DNA from 3 places in the Cupriavidus sp. MEYA8 genome. Region 3 is predicted to be linked to each of the others. Evidence: predicted binding sites of a transcription regulator. Region 3 holds the regulator's gene; each other region holds the start of a gene.

Region 1 (3,256 bases), 1.6 Mb from region 3:
CCGGCCAGGTTTTCCATACGCGCCAGCGACAGCAGTTGCGTGACCAGGTGCGCGGTGCGCTCGGAGCTGCCGGCGATCTGTGCCAGCGAGCGCCGCAGCTCTTCCGGCGACTGCTCGCGCTGCGCCAGCTCGGCCTGCATGCGCAGCCCCGCCAGCGGTGTCTTCATCTGGTGCGCGGCATCGGCGATAAAGCGCTTCTGCGTCTGCACCGACTGGTCCAGCTGCGCCAGCAGGTCGTTGAACGATCCCACCAGCGGCGTGATCTCCTGCGGTGCGGCGCGTTCGTCGATGGGACTGGTGTCGCCGGGGTTGCGTGCGCGGATGCGCTGCTGGATCGCGGTCAGCGGCGCCAGCCCGCGCGAGAGCCCGAACCACACCAGCACCACCGCCAGCGGCAGGATCACGAACTGGGGCAGGATCACGCCCTTGATGATCTCGTTGGCCAGGCGCGCGCGCTTGTCGAGCGTCTCGGCCACCTGCACCAGCACCGGCTGGCTGCCGCTGACGTTGCGCAGGTCGACGTAGGTGTAGGCCACGCGCACATCGTTGCCGGCGATGCGGTCGTCGCGCAGCGACACCAGGCCGGCGTGGCCCTGGTCTTCTTCCGACGGCAGCGGCAGGTCGTGGTCGCCGGCGATGTACTCGCCGCGCTTGCCGACTACCTGGTAATAGATATTGTCGGTCTCGTCGGCGCGCAGGATCTCGCGCGCCGACAGCGGCAGCTGCAGCGTGACGCGGCCGTTGACCTCGCGCAGCTGCTGCGACAGTACGATGGCGCTGGCTTCCAGCGCCCGGTCGAACGGGCCGTTGGCGATCGACTTGGCCACCAGGTAGGTCACCGCGATGCTCATCGGCCACAGCAGCAGCAGTGGCGCCAGCATCCAGTCGAGGATCTCGCCGAACAGCGAGCGTGGCGCGGGCGTGGCGGTGCTTTCCTCCAGGTGAGGCAGTGCGTCGGCCAGTTCCTGGTCGGTGCCGGGCGTGCCAGGCGTGCCAGGCGTGCCAGGCGTGGTATGGGAGGGTGGTGGCACGGCGCGGTGCGCGCGCCGCCAGGGCAGTTGCAGCAGGCTCATCTCGACGGTGGTCGCTCGGGTGCGGTCGTGCTCGCCTGCACGGGCGAGGCTAAGGTGCGGGCCGCGTCAATGGTGGCGTCAATGGCGGCGTCAATGCTGCGCGGCCACGGCCGGCTGGAATTTTTCCAGGCAATAACCCAGGCCGCGAACCGTGGCGATGCGGATGCCGCCCACCTCGATCTTCTTGCGCAGGCGGTGCACGTAGACCTCGATGGCATTGTTGCTGACTTCCTCGCCCCACTCGCACAGGTGGTCGACCAGCTGTTCCTTGGACACCAGCCGGCCGCAGCGCGTCAGCAGGATCTCCAGCAGGCCGATCTCGCGCGCCGACAGGTCGAGCATCTGTTCGTTCAGGTAGGCGATGCGGCCGACCTGGTCGAAGGCCAGCGGCCCGTGCCGCATCAGCGTGGCGCCGCCGCCGGCGCCGCGGCGCACCAGTGCGCGCACGCGCGCTTCCAGTTCGGACAGCGCGAACGGCTTGGCCATGTAGTCGTCCGCACCCAGGTCCAGGCCCTTGACGCGTTCGTCGACGCTGTCGGCCGCGGTCAGGATCAGCACCGGCAGCATCGCGCCGCGGGCGCGCAGGCGCTTGAGCACCTCCAGGCCGGACATGCGCGGCAGTCCCAGGTCCAGGATCAGCAGGTCGAAGGTCTGGGTCGACAGGGCGGAGTCGGCACCGAGCCCGTCGGCAACATGGTCGACGGCATAGCCAGAGTGACGTAACGAGCGCGTCAGGCCATCGGCCAGCGTGTCGTCATCTTCGGCGATCAGAATACGCATGGTTGTCTCCACCTGGCCGGCATAGCCGGACGCCCGCGGAATGGGCGCGATGGGGCTTGCCAAGCATACTGTTTTTTTATACAGTACCCGCACATTCCGCTGGGGCCGCCCGGGATGCTTCCTGAGTGATGCTTCCGGAATGGCGGCCGCGCAGACAGCCGGGCCGGCGCCGGAGCCGGCAAAAGCCGGTGCCGCGCCACATGCGGCCTATTTATACACCATTTGATTCAAGGACGACCATGGACGACAAGAAGGCAGGTGCGGGCGTGAGCGCCGAGAAGCAGAAGGCGCTTGCCGCCGCGCTCTCCCAGATCGAGAAGCAGTTCGGCAAGGGCTCGATCATGCGCCTGGGCGACGGCGAGGTCGAGAAGGACATCCAGGTGGTCTCCACCGGTTCGCTCGGCCTGGACATCGCGCTTGGCGTCGGCGGCCTGCCGCGCGGCCGCGTGGTCGAGATCTATGGTCCGGAATCGTCGGGCAAGACCACGCTGACGCTGCAGGTCGTGGCCGAAATGCAGAAGCTGGGCGGCACCTGCGCCTTTATCGACGCCGAGCACGCGCTGGATGTCAGCTACGCCGGCAAGCTGGGCGTGAACGTCGGCGACCTGCTGATCTCGCAGCCGGACACCGGCGAGCAGGCGCTGGAAATCACCGACGCGCTGGTGCGCTCGGGCTCGATCGACCTGATCGTGATCGACTCGGTGGCGGCGCTGGTGCCCAAGGCCGAAATCGAAGGCGAAATGGGCGACTCGCTGCCCGGCCTGCAGGCCCGCCTGATGAGCCAGGCGCTGCGCAAGCTGACCGGCACCATCAAGCGCACCAACTGCCTGGTGATCTTCATCAACCAGATCCGCATGAAGATCGGCGTGATGTTCGGCTCGCCGGAAACCACCACCGGCGGCAATGCGCTGAAGTTCTACGCCTCGGTGCGCCTGGATATCCGCCGCATCGGCTCGATCAAGAAGGGCGACGACGTCATCGGCAACGAGACCAAGGTCAAGGTGGTCAAGAACAAGGTCTCGCCGCCGTTCCGCGAAGCCTTCTTCGACATCCTGTACGGCCAGGGCATTTCCCGCCAGGGCGAGATCATCGACCTGGGCGTGGACGCCAAGATCGTCGAGAAGTCGGGCGCGTGGTACAGCTACAACGGCGACAAGATCGGCCAGGGCAAGGACAACGCGCGCGAATACCTGCGCGAGAACCCGGACATCGCCGAAGAGATCGAGAACAAGGTGCGTGCCGCGCTGGGTGTGGCGCCGACCAACGTCGTGCCGGCCGAAGTGCTGGAAGACTGAGCGCCAGCCCGCCGCTGGAGCAACCGGAAGGGCCGGGGCATCGCCGATGCGCCGGCCTTTTTGTTTAGGCCCACGGTGGAAACTTCACGACCTCAATGGCCACGCGTC
Region 2 (3,256 bases), on a different replicon from region 3:
CGGCGGCGTGGCCAGTCCCGGCAGCAGCAGCCATACCAGCCCGGCAAGCGCGAGCGCCAGGCCGATCCATTGCTGCATGCGCAGCGGCTCGCCGGCCGCCAGCCCGTAGCCCGTCATGGTGGCCTGCACGGCAGCGAACAGCAGCAGCGCGCCGGTGCCGGCGCCCAGGCGCAGGTAGGCAAACGAAAACGCCGCGGCGTAGCAGAACAGCGCCAGCGCCGAGACCCAGTTGCCGGCCAGCGGCGGAAACCTTGCTGCCGTGTCCGCTCGCAGCACGCGGTGCTGCACCACCACGATGACCCACAGCACCGCTGCCGCTGCGGCGACGCGCGCCAGCGTAAAGCTGGCCGCGTCGATGGTGGTGCCTTCCAGCGCCACCCGGCATAGCAGGGAATTGCCGGCGAAGGCCAGCATGGCCAGGGTGGTCAGCAGGATGGTGTTCGCACTCGGCATGCGGGCCAGGGGGTGTATGCACGCTAGACAGAGCGGCTTGGGCTTAGGCCGCGAGCGGCGTGTCGCCGATGGCGAACGACGACAGGTGCTCGATCGCCCGCACTAGCGCGGAATGGTCCCAGCCGCTACCGCCCAGGCCGCCGCAGACATTGAACAGCTGCTGGCACGAGGCAGTGTTCGGCAGTCCCACGCCCAGCTGGCGTGCGGTGGACAGCGCCAGTTCCAGGTCCTTCTGGTGCAAGGCGATGCGGAAGCCCGGGTCGAAGGTCCGCTTGATCATGCGTTCGCCATGGACCTCGAGGATGCGCGAACTGGCAAAGCCACCCATCAGTGCCTCGCGCACGCGCGCGGGATCGGCGCCGGCGCGCGCGGCCAGCACCAGCGCCTCGCCGACGGCCTCGATGGTCAGGGCCACGATCACCTGGTTGGCCACCTTGGCCACCTGGCCCGCGCCGACTTCGCCTACGCGCACGATGTTCTTGCCCATCAGCTGCAGCAGCGGCAGCACGCGGTCGAACACTTCCTGCTTGCCGCCAGCCATGATCGACAGCGTGCCGGCCTTGGCGCCGACCTCGCCGCCGGACACCGGCGCATCGACATAGTCAACGCCCAGCGCCTCGATGCAGCGCGCGAACTCGCGCGTGGCGATCGGCGAGATCGAGCTCATGTCGATCACCGTGACGCCGCCCGCGGTCTCGGCAAGGCCGTCGGCCACGCCTTCCTTGCCGAACAGCACCTGCTCCACATCCGGCGTGTCGGGCAGCATCAGGATGATGGTGTCCGATTGCCGCGCCAGATCCTCGGCGCTGCTGCAGGCCTGCACGCCAGCATCCAGCAGGTCCTGCGGCACGCCGCTGCGGGTATGGGCGAATACGGTATGCCCGCCGTCGACGATGTGCTGCGCCATGGGCTTGCCCATCACGCCAAGCCCGATAAAGCCGATCTTGCTCATGACAGTGTCCGGTGGTTGTGTCGGAGCGCCGCGCAAGGGCGGTCGCATAACTCTGATCATAGTCAGTCGCACGCCGGCAAGGCTGCGGATAGTGCGCTGGCCGGACCAAAAGAATAAGCCCCGCGCCACATTGGCAGCGGGGCTGGTCGCGCGCCGGCGAGACTTAGCGGCAAGCGGCATCCCTGGCCGAATCGCCCGGACGCTGGCCCAGGATCTCGCGGATGCGGGCCAGGTACTGGTCGCCAACGGTCCGGTGCATGCGCGCGGCCTCGGCGGCGAACTGGCGCCGGCCGGGCGGGCGGATGCCCAGGCTGCGGCAGACCGTCGACAGGTAGGGCTTGCGCTCGCGGCCCAGGCGCAGCGCCACGGTCTGCAGCGCGGCATCGCCGATGCGCCCGCGCAGCCAGGCGAGCACCTGGCGGTCGTAGTCGTTTTGCACGCGGATCAGGTGTTCCATGGCCAGACTCCTACTGTTCATCCATACAGTTACTGTAAATATATACAGTATCCGGACGGATGCAAGAAAAGTCTGCGTCGATTTAGCGCCGCGCCGGCGATCCTTGCGGCCAAGCCACCCCGGGCATGCGGAATACCGCGAGGCCCGTTACTCCCCTTGGTCGCAGGGAAGCCGATCCTCTAGCATTGATACGCCGGCCAGGCGAGCAACTGCCTGAAGTAGCGGCCACCAGTCAAGTGACGGTTACGAAGCTCCAGGAGGTATCGGATATGTCTGCCACAAGGATAGAGATGTGCGACCAGGATGGCGACGGGGTATTGACCATTCGGGACGACGGCGCCGAATTTTCAGGAGTCGCGCTTGAGCTTTCGAATCTCTTCGGTGAAGACGTAGTCGCGGATCTCGACAAGCACCAGTTGCTCAATTGGTGCGAGACGGTCGCCGCCCACCTTCGCAACCAAGGCGTTATGCCGAGCGAGTGCGCTCCGGAGGGCAGCGTCAACAAGACCAGTCAGAGCCGGACGAAAGAACAGCCTGGCGTCGACGAGCTTGTGCAGACGGCGGCATCCTGATTTGATTCAGTGGCCGGGCGCGGCAAAACTGCCGTAGGTGGCCTTGCGTGGCCTTAGTTTTGCGAGCGCCTCTGCCTGCACGGCGGCACAAGCGATGCCGTCCAGGAGCGGCACGTCTGCCTGCGCGGCAACCGCCGGGACATAGCCGCACAATGCGGCAGCCACGGTGACGACCACGTCCGCGCCGTCGTCCCGGCTGAGCGAAGTGATGGCATCGCGCATCATTGCGCCGACTTCTTGCGCAAGTCCGGCGCCGTATGGCGCTGCCGTTTCGATGCCGCGGATGCCGGCCACGCGTCCGGCATAGCCGTATGAGGCCGCAAGTTCTCCGTACAACGGCGTCAAGGCGCGGCCGACGGTCAACAGTCCGATCCTGCCGCCCATCATGCTTGCCGTTGCCAGGGCCGCTTCGGTCGTTCCGACAACAGGGACCTCAAGCATCTGCCGCAATGCATGAAGGGCAGTGTCCATCGAAACCCCCAGAATCACGGCCTCGACATTGGCATCCAGCGTCCGGGCCATTTTCAGCAAGCCATCGATTGCAGCGGCATTGTCCACGCGCGACCGGATAACCGCGGGACCTGCGGCGTTGGTCAGGCCGAAAATCTCGCACGCGTCGCCGGTGGCCCGCCTGGCTTCTGCAAGCATGCGGTCGGTGATGTGCTGGCTGGAATTGGGATTCAGGAGGGCGATACGCATGGGCCTGGACTTGTCAGTAGCCGTCGATGATGCCGGCAAGTTCAATGCTGTGTCTCGTGGGAGAGGAGGCGAGCCGCCAAACGACGGCGCCTGATCTTCGCCTTGGTACTAGGCCTGCGGCAT
Region 3 (3,256 bases):
CTCGGCGCGGTAAGCCGACCAGTAGAAGTGGGAATATCGGCCGTGCCATAAAAAGCCATTCTCCGCTGGACTACTGCGAAGAGACGGCCGAGAAGGGAGGAAATTCCGTTCGTGCGTTTTGCGCTGGCGGGTATGCGACCGAGTGCGGTGACCGAGCAGATGGACGAGGGCGATGAGGCTTGCCGTTGAAGCGGATGGGGCGTTCTTTCATCATGCTAGGATTCCTCTGAAACGATGGGAGCGCGCCATGTCGAGCCATGCCTTGGTCGAAGAAGGGGAGTATTTCTGCCACTGCACGGTCTGGAAGTCGAAATCTGGATCCTGGGAGGCATCGGTATTGTTCGAGCGCAGAATCGATCACGCAAACGAGTTTGTCCCAGGCTTGCGACACAAGATCAAAGCCACGTTCAATAGCGAGGAAGAGGCGATGGCTGAAGCAATTGCTTACGCAAAGGCTTGCGTCGAGAACACTAAGACCGGGCTGTAGCCTCATGCGGCCACTCCGAAGCATTTTGATTCCTTCGCCGACCAACTCGCCATCTCAGGCGCGTTGGCGCTTACCAGTGCTGCCGCCTTACACGCGCGGCGTTTCGGCCAGCTTCCTATGCAGGCGAACTGCACTTAGAGAATCGGAATAGACGGCGGCGCTGCGGCATGCTGCGGACGCTGCGCGAGCGGGACGACTTGGTCTTAAAGGGCTACGATGGGATAAGAGCTTTCGGCAATTCGCTCCATGAGACCTCACATCCCTCATTCCCATCATGCATACCGTACCGGTGATCCGAGGCACGGCTGGCGCCACTATTTGATCCTCGCGGCGGTGGTGCTCGGGCTGGGCCTACTCTTCCTGGCGTGGCCTGGCTAAACGCGCTTGCGCGGAGGGGATGGAGATCCCTGCGTCATCGTCTTGGACGCTCCTTTCAGTGCCAGCGACGCCCACAATCGATGTGGCTCCTGTACCATACGCGCCTTGCATTCCAAAGGGGTCGTATGTTCTTTCGAGCAGCGGTAATAGGGGCTGGCGTGGCAGTGGCCGCGATGATGGCCGGATGCGCCACCGGCACATCGGAGAAAGATATTCGTGCGCGTCCGCCGATGCGCTTGTTCACGCCGGCAAAAATGGCTGACGTTGCCAAATGCCTGCGCAACAATCTCGGCGACGAAGCCACGATGGTCAACCTGCCGGCACAGAACCAGATGGAAATCCGGATCGGACAGCCAAAGATCAGTGGCGAATTTGCGTATGCCTACCTGATCTCGCTGACCGCCAGGCCGGATGGCACGGCGGTCGAGTTGCGCAAGACTAATACATGGTTCCCGCAGATGACTCCGGAAGAACTGGAGACGGAAACCAAGGCGTGCGCGCGTAGCTGATCAGGCCAGCTTGCTAGTGGTTTCCAGTTCAAGCATCCTGCAGATCGCGGCCATGCTGCCTACCATGGTCCGGCGCTGCGCGCCCTGATAGACGCGCACGCCCTTGCACTGGCGGAAGGGCACCGGCTTGACCGGGCGGCGGGCGGCGACGTGGTGGGTTTGCGGCATGGTTGCACCTCTTTTTCAGGCAAAAGCGGGGTCAACACCCGGCAAGCCGGGCGGCGTCTGCAAAGCAATGGAAGCGGGTGGGTCCGCGCAGGCGAAGCGCCTGCCGTGACCGGCTAGAAGCCGGAGGATCGGATCAGGCCGACCGCGATGCCTTCCAGCGAAAACTCTTCGCGCCCCGGTTCAACGATGATGTTGGCGAAGTCCGGGTTTTCCGCGATCAGCTCGATATGGCCGCCGCGCCGTTGCAGGCGCTTGACCGTGACATCGTCGCCGAGTCGCGCCACCACGATCTTGCCGTTGGGCGCTTCGCTGGCCCGGCGCACGGCGAGCAGGTCGCCGTCGAGAATGCCGGCGTCGCGCATGCTCAGGCCGCGCACGCGCAGCAGGTAGTCGGGGCGTTCATCGAAGACCGAGGCGTCCACCTGGTATTGGCGGTCGATATGTTCGGCGGCAAGGATGGGGCTGCCGGCTGCGACGCGGCCAACCAACGGCAGCGTCAGCTGCAAAACGCCGGGGATGGGTAGCGAGAACTGGTCCGGCATTTCCGAGTCGCTGCGCGAAACCTTCAGGCGGATGCCGCGCGAGGCGCCAGGCGTCAGCTCGATCACGCCTTTGCGGGCCAACGCGCGCAGGTGCTCTTCCGCGGCATTTGGCGAGGAAAAGCCAAATTCGGCAGCAATCTCGGCACGCGTCGGCGGGAAGCCGGTACGGCGGATCGTATTGCGGATCAGATCGAAAATCTGCTGCTGCCGGGGTGTCAGGGTCGCCATGGGATCGCCGTTCCGTGCGGGCGCGCTGGGCAGGGTTGGATGGGCTGCCCAACGGGGTGGGCGGTCCCCGAAATCCTGCATCCGGCGGGCCGGGCACTGTATGTTTAAACAGTATGCTGTGATTTTATACAGTATCGGCGTCAGCGCAAGCAGAATTTTTGCTGGCGCGCGTGAACCGATCGGCCTCGGCGCGGGCCATTCCGGTGGAAGTCCGCCGTTACAATCGCGATTCCATCGCCCGGCGCATGTATTCCCGTCTGTTTCCTGAGCCCCAGCATCCATGACCCAATTGCCTCGCATCGTTGTATTGGCTACCGGCGGCACCATTGCCGGCGCTTCCGGCAACCCCGCCAGCAGCGCGCACTACCAGGCGGCCACCGTGCCCGTGTCGTCGTTGCTTGCGGCGGTGCCGGCGCTGCAGTCGGTGGCACGGATCGAAGCCGAGCAGGTGGCGCAGGTCGACAGCAAGGACATGACCTTTGCGCTGTGGGTCGCGCTGGCCGCTCGCGTCGAGCACTGGTCGGCGCAGGCGGATGTGGCGGGCATCGTGATCACGCACGGCACCGATACGCTGGAAGAAACGGCGATGGCGCTGCACCTGACCCAGGCGTGCCCGGTCCCGGTGGTGATGACGGCGGCGATGCGGCCGTCCACCTCGCTGTCGGCCGACGGGCCGCTCAACCTGCTCGACGCGGTACGGGTGGCGGCGTATCCGGATGCGCGCGGAAAGGGCGTGCTGGTGGTGCTGAACCAGCAGATCCATGCGGCGCGCGATGTTGCCAAGGCGCATACCTCGGCGGTGGATGCCTTCGTGTCCCAGTGCGGGCCGCTCGGGCTGGTGCAGGACGACTACGTGGGCTTTGCCCGCACGCCCCGGCAGGCATGGGCGATCGGTCCGATGCCGGGCGCATGGCCGGTGGTCGAGATCGTGGCGAGCTACGCGC

Evidence for each region. The regulator LexA, encoded in region 3, represses DNA repair genes until DNA is damaged. The targets are predictions, from matches to a motif close to ACTGTATNNNNATACAGT.
Region 1: a site for LexA is predicted at 1,921-1,938, ahead of recA (recombinase RecA). Genes of this name have one in related genera too.
Region 2: a site for LexA is predicted at 1,894-1,911, ahead of AC5WJ1_RS18220 (CppA family protein). Genes of this name have one in related genera too.

Annotation. Positions count from the first base shown of each region.
Region 1 covers NZ_CM181221.1:541,820-545,075, forward strand. The annotation lists gene AC5WJ1_RS02525 (sensor histidine kinase) at 1-1,073, opposite strand, end outside; gene AC5WJ1_RS02530 (response regulator transcription factor) at 1,164-1,853, opposite strand; gene recA (recombinase RecA) at 2,093-3,148, shown strand; gene recX (recombination regulator RecX) at 3,244-3,256, shown strand, end outside.
Region 2 covers NZ_CM181222.1:249,289-252,544, reverse strand. The annotation lists gene AC5WJ1_RS18230 (DMT family transporter) at 1-453, opposite strand, end outside; gene AC5WJ1_RS18225 (2-hydroxy-3-oxopropionate reductase) at 497-1,405, opposite strand; gene AC5WJ1_RS18220 (CppA family protein) at 1,569-1,862, opposite strand; gene AC5WJ1_RS18215 (hypothetical protein) at 2,153-2,434, shown strand; gene AC5WJ1_RS18210 (aspartate/glutamate racemase family protein) at 2,441-3,133, opposite strand; gene AC5WJ1_RS18205 (GntR family transcriptional regulator) at 3,242-3,256, opposite strand, start outside.
Region 3 covers NZ_CM181221.1:2,155,390-2,158,645, reverse strand. The annotation lists gene AC5WJ1_RS09990 (hypothetical protein) at 248-487, shown strand; gene AC5WJ1_RS09985 (hypothetical protein) at 1,024-1,374, shown strand; gene AC5WJ1_RS09980 (hypothetical protein) at 1,375-1,542, opposite strand; gene lexA (transcriptional repressor LexA) at 1,656-2,312, opposite strand; gene AC5WJ1_RS09970 (asparaginase) at 2,593-3,256, shown strand, end outside.